Regions from separate parts of the Brevibacillus choshinensis genome, predicted to be linked through region 2. Evidence: riboswitches for the same ligand, from Rfam matches in the RefSeq annotation. Region 2 holds a riboswitch; each other region holds the start of a gene.
What was found. A riboswitch is a leader RNA that binds a small molecule or an ion and turns the genes downstream of it on or off. The one in region 2 is predicted to bind cyclic di-AMP.
Positions count from the first base shown of each region.

Region 1 (4,906 bases), 3.0 Mb from region 2:
ACTAGCATGTTTTCCAGCCATATTCTCTCTCGATACCAAAGCGGGGCAGGTATGGGCCGGGGATATCCAGAGAGAGGCACTCCGAGTTCAGCTGCCATTTGCTCGGGATTGCATGGGAGCTTTCGTCGTGCACCGATGGCTGCAATGAAGCGAAGGCAAAATTCTACAGTACGGATTACTTCACCGTAATTCAAAGTGCCGTTTGCATAACGAATTTCCACTGTTCGGTTATCGTACCATGCAGCAAGGTTGATGCCACATCGATGGGATTGAGGGCGTCCTGTATGTCGAAGCGCCGCATCCCCAGGGGCGGAAATAAACCGATCCCGCATTTCCCTGGTGACAGGGGGGCAGTATACGAGCCGATCTTCACTGGTGTTGAATAAGTTTTTGACTGATTCTTGATGTTGCAAGGCAGCCTCGATAAAATCGGGAATGGCTTCTTCTCCCCAAGGCTCCAAACTAACATGGATGTGAAGTCCGCAATTCCAGTTCACCCTAGCTCCTGTCGCATGGAGCCTTAGGAGCATCTCGCGGATTTGTTCGCGATCTTTCCAGAGAATGGGGGGCGTTTGAAGTTCGCTGCCGGACTCTTCGCCGGTATCATCAATTTGCCGTTCATCCAACGCCATAGTCCAGCCTGGCAAGAGTTCAACAACCTCGGGTTTACCTCCAACAAATTCAATTTCTACGCCAAAATGAAGGGCTTTCCAGTTCATAGCAAAGGGCTTCATGGTTCGCCTTCCTCCCAGGTTTGATTGTTAGCCTAAAAAATTCTAACTAGGGGAGGGGGCGGCGGAGCACGGGATTAACGAGGGACTTTTTTTCTTGGCAAGGGAAACGCCTCCCGAACAGTCTTTGTCATAAAAAAGGCCCTTTCCGGGCACCAAACTTCAAAAATTGTGATGTTGATTCTGATGCATTTGACTGAGCTGATGATGGGCAATCGCGTCATCGATGGAATGGTTTACGGCATGCTCATCTTTTCTTGTCAGGCTGTTTGTTCCAGCCAAGAAGAATCCCGCACCGATTACGGCTACCAAGGCACCAAGGAAATATAACAACGGTTACACCACCTTTCGGAATGCTTACCATAATTATAACAGTTTTTACCAGTAAAAGCATACCAAATGACGAAAATGGACGTAACTCACCATCCATACAAAAAAAGGCTGCCGTTGTTACTTGTGGCAGCACTCCTTTATCCGGTTACTTCGATGCTTTTTATATCCTGTAATGCCAAGTTCAACAGTTGCTTGCTATCATCGTGATAAACAAGGATTGTCACTTTCTCCACCTTCAATATTCGTCCTAGAATAACGTCGGATGAGTTTCTAAATTGAATTTTTAATAATGTATTCTCTTGAATCCATTTCTCTAGACGCTGACGAGTCATGAAGCATTCTCCTTTGGTAGCTGGCTGGCTTGTGTTACCACGAGGCCCCTTTAGCTTTGCGTCTCATACTTTCGCATGATTTGCCTTTATCTGGATTGGAAAAAAGGTATTGATGAAATTATAACATCAATAGGCATTTGGAAATAGGTCTTTGGTTTTGAAAACCCTCCCCTTTTTTCGACGAATGAGCGCACCAGCTAGGTAAATAATAAGACAGCAAAGCGGGGACGAGTTGCCCGGCCATAGGTTTCTGCCTTTCTGAGAAAAAACAAAAAAGCCGGCCCCTCGCTTGAGGACGCGGCTTTCCCATACCCTATCATTATCCGATGAATTCTTGCACCCAGTATCCATTCACAAAGCCTACTCCGATTTTGGTGAAGGAAGGATTCATGATGTTTTGGCGGTGACCTTCACTGTTCATCCACTGAGTCATGACTTCATCAGCCGTGCGTTGACCCATAGCAATGTTCTCACCTGCGGTCATAAACGACACCCCGAACTGTTTCATCATGTCAAAGGGAGAACCATACGTAGGGCTTGTATGGTCGAAGTAATGGTTGTTGGACATGTCAGCTGCCTTCGCTTGAGCGACCTTGTTCAAGGAAGCGTCCAGTACTACCGGTTTCAGGCCTGCTTTTGCACGTTCCTGGTTTACCAGATCCGCCACTTGCTTCATAACAGAGGATGCATCCACTTGATGTTGCTTTGCAGGCTGCTGTTGAACGGGCTGTTGTACAGGCTGCTGTTGTACAGGCTGTTGCTTGTATTGCTGTTGAACCGGCTGTTGCATTACTGGTTGATATGCATATTGCGGTTGTACCATATATGGGAAGCCTTGGGCTTGTTGCTGTTGTTGCACTTGCTTGGTCGCCCCTGCATTCAATGGGCAAGGATAAGCAGCCGCGGCAGAAGCTGTGTTAGAAAAGCCGGAAAGAGCAAATCCCAATCCCAATGTCGCGATTGCAATCGTACCTAGGCGTTTCATATTCACATCGTCTCCTTTTTTTAGCCTACGAGGTTAGTTGACGGGTTCGGATTGAGGAAACAACCCTACGCACATTGGCGATTCACCCCATGCAGATCTCTCATCTGCAAGAAAAAAAGTTCCCCCGCACTTCCATTCGTGAGGAAGTTTCGGCTGTTTTGTTTGGCATGACCTAGAATAACAGACATTCGCGGTCAAATGAAAGGTATAAAATTTGGTAGGATTAATGGGATATTAGAGAAAGTGGCAGAAACAGCGACTTCTCTGGGAGCGGTGTCCGAATATCAAAAGGAACGGCGGGGATGGAGGCAACGACTTCTTTTTCAACGAACGGATTTGATCGGGTCATAAACGGATGCTGCGGCATTCGTTTTTGTTTGCAGAACTTCGCGAAATGATATTTCTATGAATCAGGCCATATAATGCACCGTGGCTAAAGAACGGAAACTTTTGTAAGCGGTGAACTGTATATAAATATGGAGAAAGATTACGAAGGGGAGAGAAGGGGAGGAAGTATGAAAGCGATTGTATACGAGCGGTACGGACCGCCGAATGTGCTGCAGCTGCGGGAGGTCGCCAAGCCCGTACCAAATGACGACGAAATCATGATTAAGGTCTATGCTACAACCGTTGCTGCTGGGGATTGCCGGTTACGCAAAGCAGATCCTTTCCTCGCGCGCCTATTCAACGGCCTTTGGAGACCAAAGCGTATCAGGATTCTCGGATTCGAACTGGCGGGCGTGGTCGAATCGGCGGGTAGCCGCGTTACACGGTTCAAGCCGGGAGATTCCGTATATGCTGCCTGCGGAATCAGCTTCGGCGCGTATGCGGAATACAAATGTCTGCCCGAGAATGGCGGTGTCGCACTCAAACCTGCAAACATGACGTTCGAGGAGGCAGCTGCGGTACCGGTAGGCGCCTATACGGCCCTGCAATTTCTCCGGAAGGCCAACATCCAAAGCGGCAGTCGGGTGCTCGTTTACGGAGCTTCTGGCAGCGTCGGGACATATGCCGTCCAGCTCTCCAAGTATTTCGGCGCGGAAGTAACCGGATTGTGCAGCACGTCTAATGTGGAATTGGTGAAATCGCTGGGAGCCGACCGAGTCATTGATTATACAAAAGAGAAGTTCGCAGAGGAAGGTCCGTCTTACGATATCATTTTTGATACGGTCGGGAAGAGTCCATTCCAAGCTTGCGTCAAGCGTCTGACACCGAATGGCTTCTATTTGCGTGCGTACCATGTGGACTTTCTGCCGATCATTGGCGGACTATGGGTCAATGCGACGAGCAGCAAGAAGGTAATCGGCGGATCGTCGAAGGAATCCGCAGAAGACTTAATGTATCTGAAGGAGCTGATCGAGGCAGGAAAGCTGCGTTCTGTAATCGATCGCCGCTTTCCGCTGGAGCAAGCACCGGAGGCTCACAGCTATGTGGATCTGGGACATAAGAAAGGTAACGTGGTACTAACCGTTCGGGGAGACTGAACATTCTGTTCGTTCCGAAGTGAAAAACAAGGTGGTTTTGCGCAGTATGGATGGCTATGATAAACTTGATTCCATTATTTGAGTGGAGCGATCGTTTGGGGCAGTGCCCATTATTCTTGCACAAAGTAGGGAAATGCGTAATGCGTAAGGAGCGGTAGATATGGCACGTGTTTTATTTATCAATAGTGGATCAGAAGGACATATCAATCCAACGATTGGAGTGGTGCAGGAGCTTATCTCTCGCGGAGAAGAGGTAGTGTACTTTACGGTAGAAGCTTTTCGAGAGCGTATGGAGAAGACGGGAGCTACTGTACGAACAATTGACGGTCAAAAATTTATAGAAGCGTTTATCTCGGGTGGAAGAAATTATTTGCTTGAAAGAGTCAACGGTCTTTTACATACGGCAGATATCGTCATCCCTAGCGTTCTTGAGCAGATCAAAGGAGAGCATTTTGATTACATCATCCACGATTCCATGTTTGGATGCGGACGGTTACTGGCGCAGATCCTAAAGCTTCCTGCAATGAATTCGTGTACTTCTTTTGCGCAGACAAAAGAATCATTCGAGAACATGCTGGAACAGCTTTCTGACAAAATACCTGTGGAAATCCTTACACCCATCCAAGAGGAATATCACCGCCTGACGAATAGGGTGAAGGAAAAATATGATGTGGAGATCCATTCTCCTTATGAGGTTTTTTGTAATCCTGCACCACTTACTATCGTTTATACAACCAAGGAGTTTCAACCTTTTGGAGAAGCATTCGACCAAACTTACAAATTTGTAGGTCCATCCATCTCTTCACGATACACGCAGGAAAACTTCGACCTCACTGAAATCGAGGGGAAAAGCCCCATTTACATTTCATTGGGTACGATCGTTAACCGATCGATCGATTTCTATAAGCTATGTATGACGGCACTTGGGAACACGGATCATACCATCGTCATGTCGATCGGGAGTAACGTTCAAACCTCTGATTTGGGGGAAATCCCCAAAAACTTCATTGTGAAAAGTTATGTTCCGCAACTTGAGGTCCT
Region 1 is NZ_CP069127.1:4,022,832-4,027,737, reverse strand. It holds gene JNE38_RS20270 (amidoligase family protein) at 1-734, opposite strand, end outside; gene JNE38_RS20265 (hypothetical protein) at 918-1,061, shown strand; gene JNE38_RS20260 (hypothetical protein) at 1,202-1,396, opposite strand; cyclic di-GMP riboswitch class I at 1,409-1,491, opposite strand; gene JNE38_RS20255 (CAP domain-containing protein) at 1,716-2,381, opposite strand; cyclic di-AMP (ydaO/yuaA leader) riboswitch at 2,389-2,546, opposite strand; gene JNE38_RS20250 (NAD(P)-dependent alcohol dehydrogenase) at 2,897-3,865, shown strand; gene JNE38_RS20245 (macrolide family glycosyltransferase) at 4,026-4,906, shown strand, end outside.
Region 1: it holds a riboswitch for cyclic di-AMP, as region 2 does, so the genes downstream of both, JNE38_RS20255 (CAP domain-containing protein) here and JNE38_RS04745 (C40 family peptidase) in region 2, are expected to answer to the same signal.

Region 2 (4,906 bases):
CCGAACCACATTTCCAGGGCAATGATGATACCCAGAGAAAATAAAATACCCCCGCCGATCCGTTTGTTCTGTCCCCACAGGCGAACCCCAAAGTAAACCAGGACCATGGGCCACAAATCAAACAGACCGAACGAGATGATATGCAAGCTATCTAAAAAGAGACCAATTCCCGTCAGGATGATCAGGACACCAGCCAACATTTTGTGCACGCGGGACAGCTTCACGAAAGTCTCCTCTCTTACGCCCCATGCCGATTATTTTCACTTCTGTCCGTTACGACATGTATAAATGAATGCAGGCGGAATGTTCAGCAGGGTAAAGTTGGTTTCTACCCAGCTAAAACGCTTCTGCAGCTCAGCTTGGAGTTGTAGCGAATATTGAAATGTGATGAATAGCCCGCCAGGAGCCAACACAGATTGAATTTCATCCAGGATGGCTGCACGGAGCTCTTCAGGGAAGTTGGCGAACGGCAGACCAGAAATGATGACGTCCGCCTTGCCAATTTTCAACTCCTCCAAGTAGTGGCTCAACATGGTCGCTTCTTCCCGAATCGTGACTTCGGGAAAACGGGACTGCAGCATGGTCCGAAATTGGGCATCGCGCTCCACTAGCACGTAATGAGTATCTGGACTAATGTTTTGATAGATCGATTGGGTGAAAGCACCTGTCCCCGGTCCCAATTCTATGATGACATTGGCCCGGTCCCAATCGACACTGCTCAACATGCGCTCGCACAAAAAACGAGAGCTGGGAGCAATGCTGCCGACGCGTCCAGGCTCAGCGATAAACCTTCGCAAAAAGACCAAGAAATCTGCCAAGAATAGAACCTCCTAGGGGAAAAGCAGCCTGTCAAAACAGGCTGCCTGATTGCCACAATCTATTCTACATCCGGTGCCCCGGTTCCTGTCCGATCAGGAATGATCCGCTGGAGCAACCGCCTCTTTTTTTTCCTTCATCGATGCCTTGATGTTTGCCAGTTCGGCATCGAGGTCGTCCTTTTCAAGGTCAGTCAATGCGTTGTCCAGACCAAAGCTTGTTTGGCGCCATTGACCGCTCATTTGCGCTTCTGCTTCCATGCGCATGACTTTCTCTTCCATGCGGGCAAACCCGCGGCCGGCGGTCTGATTGCCCATTCCTACCACAGCATGATTCACTTGCTTTTGGGTACGAGCTACCTGTGCACGAGCCATCAACGTAAACTTCTTCGCCCGCATCTTGTAAAATTCCTCTTTTAGCTCAGCCAGTTTTTCACGCATTTGGCCGGCAGCCTCCGAAGCGGTCAGGAAGAGGTTTTCATATTCCAAGGCACGGCTCTCATACTGCTTTTTGTCCGCGAGTGCCCGGCGCGCCAGTTCGTCCTCGCCCTCAGTGAGTGCGAGTTTCACTTGGCGGTCGCGCTTTTCGACCAATGCCAAAGCTTCCTCCCACTGCTGACGGAATTTCTTTTCCAAAGCTACCTGACGGGCAACCGCCACTTCAACCTGCCCAATTTCTACTTCCATATCACGCATGTACTGATTGAGCATAACCACCGGATCTTCCATGGAATCCAATGCATCGTTCACCGAAGCTACTGTCAGGTCACGTAAACGTCTAAAGATACTCATTTGTCATTTCCTCCTCATCATATCACATCGTCTAGTTTCATCCAAAAATCACTCTGCTTTTTCTACTTACTGCTGATTTCTTGGAATGCCTTTTTCCCACTTGTCCAGTGCGTCTTCTTTCAATACTCGCTGTGCCCACTGTCTTTCCCACTCAGCTGGCCCTTCTTTGGGAGCTGGCTGCGGTCGGATCAGGCGATAGCCCAGATAGATGATCCCGATCGCCAGAATGCTATGAAACAGCAAGTGCAGCTTCCCAAACAGCATCAGAAGTCCAAAGAGGAAGATCAGCACTCCCCAGAAGCGAGAGCCGCCATGTCCCATTACTTTGCGGGCTCCGTAAAGCATGATCACCCCGGGAACCAGAAGGCCCAAAACATCTCCACTATCGATTCCCAGTTGATCCAGCAAAACCAACCCACCGATTAGCAGCAGAACCAGCCCGAGTAGAAACTTTCCAGACCGTTCGCTCATTCGCAGCTTCCCTCCAATCACCTTGTTGGTGCAGGTGTTAACCTTATGGCCTTATTGTATCCCCGGGCATAGGCTACCCATAACGGGCGTGCGGTTGGTTTTTGTCTCCGACCTTGGACGGATGCTGTTTCCTGCCTCAATCGGACAAGCACATGTTTCTTCAATAGAAGCGCTGCTTCTTGCATTTTCGAGCTTTTCGGTTACAAGATCAGACAAAATATTGTGTCAAAAATATGAACAAACGCTGAAAAAAAAGGAAAATCCGGGCTCGTATAGAATTCCAATAGGAGTGCGTGTAAAAAAACATCGAATATAGCCGAGTTCCGCTTGGCGGAAACGGGGGAACCATGTTTTTCTGGGGTGAATGGTTGCGCTTCATGGCAGCCTAGGGCGTCCTTTCGACCGAACCCTTCAGCTAACCTCGTAGGCTCTTGAAAGGAGCAGTTTCTTTTGCGCAAGTTGTTAGTATCTTTGTTCATCGCTGGATTGCTTGCAATGGGAGCCGGCGCTGCACAAGCTGCTGAGGAGTCCACATCTCCTCTGACAGATGTAGTCAGCGATCTGTACGGTACCCCTTACAAATCTTCCGGCACCACCAAGAAGGGCTTTGACTGCTCCGGATTTACGCGCTACGTATTTGATGCGTTAGGTGTAGACCTGCCACACAATTCTGCTGCCCAGTACCAATTGGGAGCTCCTGTCGCCAAGGATGATTTGCAGCCAGGCGATCTGGTCTTCTTCAAAACCAATGGCCGCAGCATTTCCCACGTGGGCATCTACATCGGAAACGGCACATTCGTGCACTCGGAATCTGGTCGTGGAGTCGTGAACACCAAGCTGAGCGACCCATACTACTGGAGCAAGCGTTACGTTGGCGCCAAGCGTGTGAACGTACCTGTTCTGGAAGCTAAGGCTGAAACTCCGAAAAAGGAAAACGCGGTGCAAGCTGCATCGTTGCCGGGAAATCAAGCTAAATAACAGTTGTTCGGCAAAAGCAATAGTAAGCCAGGGACGTCAGGTCTCTGGCTTTTTCTGACGAAATTTAGGACCAGGTGTCAGGATGTGACTGTGATAAGCGTTTGTTGATGATCATGGAATGGTTTACTTGCCCATATCCATTAGAACCATGGTATGATAGACGATAGTAATTAAAATTATTTTGAATGCTTATTAATGAACTTTATTAATAGAAGTAACTGGGGGTAGTTCCGGTGAAAGATCACGTATTAATTGTCGATGACAACATCGAGATTATTGAGCTTCTTGAAGATATCTTGGAAAACGAAGGCTTTGAGGTGTCTAAAGCCGAGAGCGGCGAGGACGCGCTTGAGCTGTTGAAGCATGGCGAAAGAAAGCCGAATCTCATTTTGCTGGATATCATGATGCCAAACATGAGCGGCTATGAGCTGTGCTCGCAGATCCGGCGGGAATGGGATTTGCCGATTCTGTTTCTGAGCGCCAAAGGGAAAGCGGTGGACAAGGTCGTCGGGTTTGAGATCGGGGCAGACGACTACATCACCAAGCCATTTGATACCGAAGAGCTATTGGCTCGAATCCGTGCACACCTGCGCCGCTATGAACGCATCCGCAAGCACACCGAGGAGATGCCTGAGAAGGAATCGTCCAATTCGCCGATTACGGTCCTGAAGTTCAAGGACCTGGAGATTCATAAAGAGACGTATTCCGTCTATGTCAGCAACGAAAAGATCGAGCTGTCGACCAAGGAGTTTCAATTGCTTACTTTCCTTGCTGAAAATGCCGGCATTGTCTTTACTCGCGAGCAAATCTACGACCGCGTCTGGGGATATGGCTACGGCTCCCTCAATACGGTGACCGTGCACATCAAAAACTTGCGTGAAAAGCTAGAGATGAACCGCCAGTTCATCAAAACACAATGGGGGACAGGCTACGTATTCATCGGGGAGAAGCTGTAAATGAGTCTGCGCAACAAACTGTTTCTCTCCTTCATCGGCTTGCTCGCGCTGAATATTCTCTTGTTCAAGTTTGTCTTCCAGGACATCATCGTCGAACAACTGAAAACAGATCGGCACACCCAATACCAGTACGAAAAGGAAGCGGCAGAGAAGGTGCGGCTCAATCAGCTGCTCCGAACCAGCAATTTCAAGGACCCGACTGAACGAGCGGAGCTGGAAAAGCAGCTGCCGGAGGACATCATGTACCGGATGGTTGTCAAAGATGCATATGGCAACACCATCTTCTCCAAGGATTCAAAGGCATTCGAACTGAAAGTGCCCCCGTCCTTACCGCAGAACCAACGCTCATCGAAACGCAGCGATCTGAAGGTCGTCGCGGAATATCACTTTCAGCAGGAGCCTCCTCGCAAAGGAGAGACGATCATCTACTTCTATACGGATGACTACGACATCATGGCGACCAAAGGCGTCTCGATGATGCTGTGGTACATTTACGGCAGCATCCTGCTCGTCGGGCTCGTTTTGCTCGCCCTGTTTGTTCGCTGGATCCTGCGGCCTGTCAGCGAGCTGTCCCGTGTCACCCAGGAAATTCGGGGAGGCAAGCGGCTCCTCTCCTTCAGCTATCGCTCGCACGACGAATTCGGTCAGCTCTTCCGCTATTTTGGGGACATGGTGGACGAGCTGCGCTTTTCCGAGGAGCGCCAGTCCGAGCTGATCGCAGCCATCGCCCACGATTTCCGGACACCCCTCACGACCATCAAAGGGTATGCTTCCTACATCGGTTCCGGGCGTGTGACGGATATCAATCGCATTCAAAAGCAGATGAACAAAATCGAGCTGAAGACATCCGACCTGGAGCATCTTCTCGACGAGCTGCAGGATTACACGCAGCAA
Region 2 is NZ_CP069127.1:896,314-901,219, reverse strand. It holds gene liaF (cell wall-active antibiotics response protein LiaF) at 1-224, opposite strand, end outside; gene JNE38_RS04760 (class I SAM-dependent methyltransferase) at 261-818, opposite strand; gene JNE38_RS04755 (PspA/IM30 family protein) at 912-1,607, opposite strand; gene JNE38_RS04750 (LiaF transmembrane domain-containing protein) at 1,674-2,078, opposite strand; cyclic di-AMP (ydaO/yuaA leader) riboswitch at 2,383-2,523, shown strand; gene JNE38_RS04745 (C40 family peptidase) at 2,529-3,056, shown strand; gene JNE38_RS04740 (response regulator transcription factor) at 3,290-4,012, shown strand; gene JNE38_RS04735 (sensor histidine kinase) at 4,013-4,906, shown strand, end outside.

Region 3 (4,906 bases), 430 kb from region 2:
CATTATCACTGGCATCAGTAGGAGTCGGAGCTGCTCTACTTGGTGGGGGCACTTACGCTTGGTTTAACAGCACGGCGACCATTAGTGAAAACGAGTTCGCTGCAGGTACGCTTGATATGGAGGTCGCTGCAGTCAACGGCTACCAAATCAAGTTTGACCTGAAAGACTTAAAGCCCGGAGATTATATGACCAGAAGATTTGACATTAAAAACACAGGCTCCTTAGATATTAAGGAAGTCCTGCTGCAGCTGAACTTCAATCCGGAGACTGATTTCAGCGAAGGAAAAGCCCCGGATGGTAACGAGAATGTTAATGTTTCTGCGGGTAAAAAAGCGAGTGCCTTGGATTATCTGAGCCAATATGAAATTCAGTTTTTCAAGACGGAAGCGGAATCTTCCTACACGACGAGCGATATGGACCTCTTGAAGCAGCTCAAGTGGAGATTAGGGAAAAATTCGGTCACTCTGCGAGACCTGTATGAGCTCACCCAGACAGAACGGCTCGATATTGCATACCGCAATCTTTTAAATCCAAAGCCCGGAACCAATACGGCGGATGATGATCAAATTGAAATGAAAATTGGGTTTATCAATAATGAACAAAAAAATCCTGATGGCACGTATGTTCAAAATAAATACCAGGGTGATTCCATCAAGATTGCGTTTGACCTGGAAGCAACCCAATGGGAAGGGATCAAGCGTGACAATGGGGACAAGCCACCCATTATCGTGGACTAATAGGATCCAGGTTGAAGGTGGGTTCAGAAACCCGCCAGTTTTGCGCATAGCAACACTTCTGACAAATACCAACTATAGCATTTGGTGCAGCTTACCTAATTGATGGTATCACCCCTAGAGAAGCATAATCATAAGGAAGCCGTAAGCGATGACCCGACATACGGTATTGTAACAGGCTCATGCATATGCATGAGCCTGTTTTTTGTGGTTACTTGAAAAAGTCGATATTCAACTCATCCTCTGGTATGAGGGGAGCAAGTGATGAGTGTGAGGAGCGTTTCAACCGTGCAAGTGTGGAGAATCACCCTGAAGCAGGAAGATAAGATGTTGGAAAATCCGTAAGATTAAAACTGTGAACGGCAAACATTCGCTCCAAAGAAAGCGGGGGATAAAAGTTAGTGGCCTTACTCAAAAAAATCATATCGATACTGACCAGTACCCTACTAATCGTTGTGATTGCCATCACGGGTTTCCTGCTCGTCGGGAAAATGAACGACGGAAAAACTATGCTGTTTGGTAACCAACTCATGGTGGTTCTAAGCGGATCTATGTCTCCAACATTTGACACTGGTAGCATAGTTGCTGTTGGCCCGGTTGACTTCAAAGAAGTGCAGACCAACGACATCATCACTTTTAAGGATCCTGAAGGCAGAACGATTACACATCGTGTCGTCGAAATCAAGGATGATCAACTAATAACCAAGGGCGATGCAAATGACGGAAAAGACACATCTCCAGTAACATCAGATCGTTTCATTGGAAAAGTACAGTACTCCATTCCGTATATTGGATTTTTCATCGAGTTTGCCAAATCTGGCACAGGGATGCTGTTCCTCTTAGGAATACCTGGTGTTTATCTGATCGTAAGCCAAGTTTGGAAGTTGCTCAAAATGATCAAAAACGAGGACTCCAATACGGCAACAAAGTCACAAGCATAAATCACCTCAACCGGTGATACCTTGGGGGCTGGTAACAGACTCAATTCTGGTATCAGGCTTCAAGTCATCATAAAAAAATTATTCCTTTAGGGGGAACTGAGAATGAGCTTGAAAAAACAATTTGCAGTAACATTGGCATCTGTGGGTCTGGGAGCAGCACTGATTGGCGGAGGAACTTTCGCATGGTTCAACGCAACAACTGAGGTTGCAAATAATACGTTTGCCGCTGGTACAATGGCGATAGGTACTCAACCGGCACAAGGTGTATTTCAAGTAAGCAATATGAAACCAGGTGACTGGGCAGTTAAGACCTTCCAAGTACAGAACAAAGGGTCCTTGGATATTAACAAAGTATTGATGGGCTTAGATTATACAATCAATGACGTTGGGAGTAACCAGTTGGATGCAGATGATTTAGCTAAAAATTTGAAGGTATATTTCCTCGCAAGTGACGATAATACAGCTACTCCTTTTGATGACCAAATAATCATCAATCCTCTCTTCCCAAATCAAGGAAAAACATTGAAAGAGTTTAAAGAGCTTAATCAAGTAGATGTTTCTAGCTTGGGCACTAAATTGTCTAACTTGAAACCAAATGGAGAAGACCGGATCTTCATTGGTATCAAATTCGTAGATGATAATGCAGACCAAAACCGATTCCAAGGTGATGGTGTGAATATCAAATTCAAGCTGGAAGGCAAACAAACTTCCGGAACAGAAAAATAGTATTAAATCAGTTCTTGAATGAAGCCCTACTCTTTAGAGAGTGGGCTTCTTTTGTTATTAAACGAAAAAGAGGTGGGATAAGTTCATACCTTTTTAAATCTATTTTTCTATTGGACTTAGCATTCCTAAAAGTTTACACGCCAGACTGAGCCACAGCCACCTTTAACGCATACCTCAAATCCCCGATAATATCACCAATCGTTTCGGTCCCAATCGAGAAACGGATCAACCCCGGGGTAATCGACGCAGTTTCCTGCTTCTCCTCTGACATCTGCTTACTCGTAGGATGAGTGACCAGCGATTTGGAATTTCTGACATTTGCCAGATGAGAGAAAAGTCATGGGGATTCGATCAGTATCTTGCCTTCATTTACGCCGACATTATATACCAAAAGTAAGTCAAGTGAGAATGGCGCCTGAACTATAATCGCAGGTATTTCACTGCCTGATGGGGAAACTAGAGTCTCCATTCCATTAGCGAATGGGATGTCAGGGTTACCAATATTTTGCCATTTACCCCCGTCAAACGAATGTGGTAATTTTTTGGGAAGCCAAAACTTCTGCTAGTGAAGTGCGGGGGACGATTTTCTTCGCAAATTCTTTCCGTTTGCGATTGGGGTGAAGCGCACATGCGCAGGGTTGACTCCTCAACCCGAATCCGACAACTAACCTCGCAGGCAGTTGAAAGGAGATCAATAATGAAAAAACGTTTCAGGGCAAAATCATTTGTAATGATGGCGTTAGGTTTCTGCTTGGCAGTGATCTCAACACCGGCATTCGCTGCTTCCTCTACCTACCAGATTAAAGCAGACGACACCTTCTACAAAATTTCCAAACAGCATAATGTGCCTTTGGCATCGATTCTACAGGCTAATCCCGGAGTAGATTCACAGAACCTGCAACCGGGGCAGACGATCCAGCTGCCAGTTGCCAAACAAGTGAAGACAGCTTCAGGTCCAACTCGTCCTTACAGCAAAATAATCAAAGCTGTGGCGACCGCCTATACAGGATCCGCGAAGGAAAACGGCGGATGGGCAGGGGTGGATTACTTAGGAAACCCGCTCAAAGTGGGTACGATCGCAGTCGATCCAGATGTGATCCCACTTGGTTCCACTGTATACATCACAGGGTACAAGCATGGCGCGCTTCCTGCGAACGGTATGATCGCGAAAGCAACCGACATCGGTGGTGGGATCAAAGACGCGCGCGTGGACATTTATGTGCCTGGTCATGATGCAAGCGATTTCGGCATGCAAAACGTTCAAATTTATGTGTTGAAGTAGTTTTGTTCGAGCGGTAATAACCTGAAAATGATCGAAAGGGCCTCCTGCATTTCTGCAGAAGGCCCTTTTTGCGCTTCTTTTGTTTGAACTATGCCGTGACCTGCTTTACCGCCGCTTTCAACGCCTGCTCCAAATCCCCAATGATATCCGCTATCGACTCCGTGCCGATCGACAGACGGATCAACCCTGGGGTAACCCCCGCTGCTGCCTGTTCTTCCTCGTTCATCTGTTGGTGAGTGGTGCTCGCAGGATGGATGACCAATGACTTGGAGTCTCCCACGTTAGCCAGGTGGGAGAACAGCTTCACGGATTCGATCAGCTTTTTCCCTTCGTTCAAGCCGCCGCGGATGCCAAAGGTGAGGATAGCGCCAGCGCCTTGAGGCAAGTATTTCTGTGCCAGCTCATGATTCGCGTCGCCCTCGAGTCCAGGGTAGCTGACCCATTCGACAGCAGGATGGGAAGCGAGATACTGTGCGACTGCCAGAGCGTTTTGGCTATGACGCTCCATGCGCAGATGCAGGGTCTCCAGCCCTTGCAGGAACAAGAAGGAGTTGAAAGGAGCTACGGCAGCCCCGATGTCTCGCTGAAGCTGGACGCGCGCTTTGATGATGTAAGCGAGCGGTCCGACAGCTTCGGTGTAAACGACACCGTGGTAGCTTGGATCCGGGGTAGTCAGGCCAGGGAACTTGCCGTTGTTCCAGTCAAACTTGCCAGAGTCTACGATGATTCCGCCGATGGCTGTGCCGTGTCCACCGATGAATTTGGTCGTGGAGTGGACGACGATGTCTGCACCGTGTTCGAAAGGACGGCACAGGATCGGGGTGGCAAACGTATTGTCGACGATCAGAGGAACGCCATTCTCATGAGCAATGTCCGCAATGGCTTGCAGATCAGCTACGTCAATGCGCGGATTTCCGATCGTTTCGCAGAAAAAGGCTTTGGTATTCTCATTGATGTATGCCCGGAAGTTTTCCGGATTGGAATGGTCGACGAAATGGACCTTGATGCCAAGGCGCGGAAGAGTGTGGGCGAAAAGGTTGTAGGTGCCCCCGTAAAGGCTGCTGGATGCAATGACTTCATCGCCAGCCCCAGCGATGTTGAGAATGGAGAAAGTGATGGCTGCCTGACCAGAAGCGGTTGCCAGCGCACCGACGCCGCCTTCGAGCAGAGCGACCCGTTTTTCAAATACGTCCTGTGTAGGATTCATGATGCGCGTATAAATG
Region 3 is NZ_CP069127.1:466,163-471,068, forward strand. It holds gene JNE38_RS02560 (TasA family protein) at 1-737, shown strand, start outside; gene JNE38_RS02565 (signal peptidase I) at 1,136-1,675, shown strand; gene JNE38_RS02570 (TasA family protein) at 1,778-2,401, shown strand; gene JNE38_RS30490 (PLP-dependent transferase) at 2,535-2,726, opposite strand; cyclic di-AMP (ydaO/yuaA leader) riboswitch at 2,940-3,095, shown strand; gene JNE38_RS02580 (3D domain-containing protein) at 3,099-3,683, shown strand; gene JNE38_RS02585 (homocysteine synthase) at 3,772-4,906, opposite strand, start outside.
Region 3: it holds a riboswitch for cyclic di-AMP, as region 2 does, so the genes downstream of both, JNE38_RS02580 (3D domain-containing protein) here and JNE38_RS04745 (C40 family peptidase) in region 2, are expected to answer to the same signal.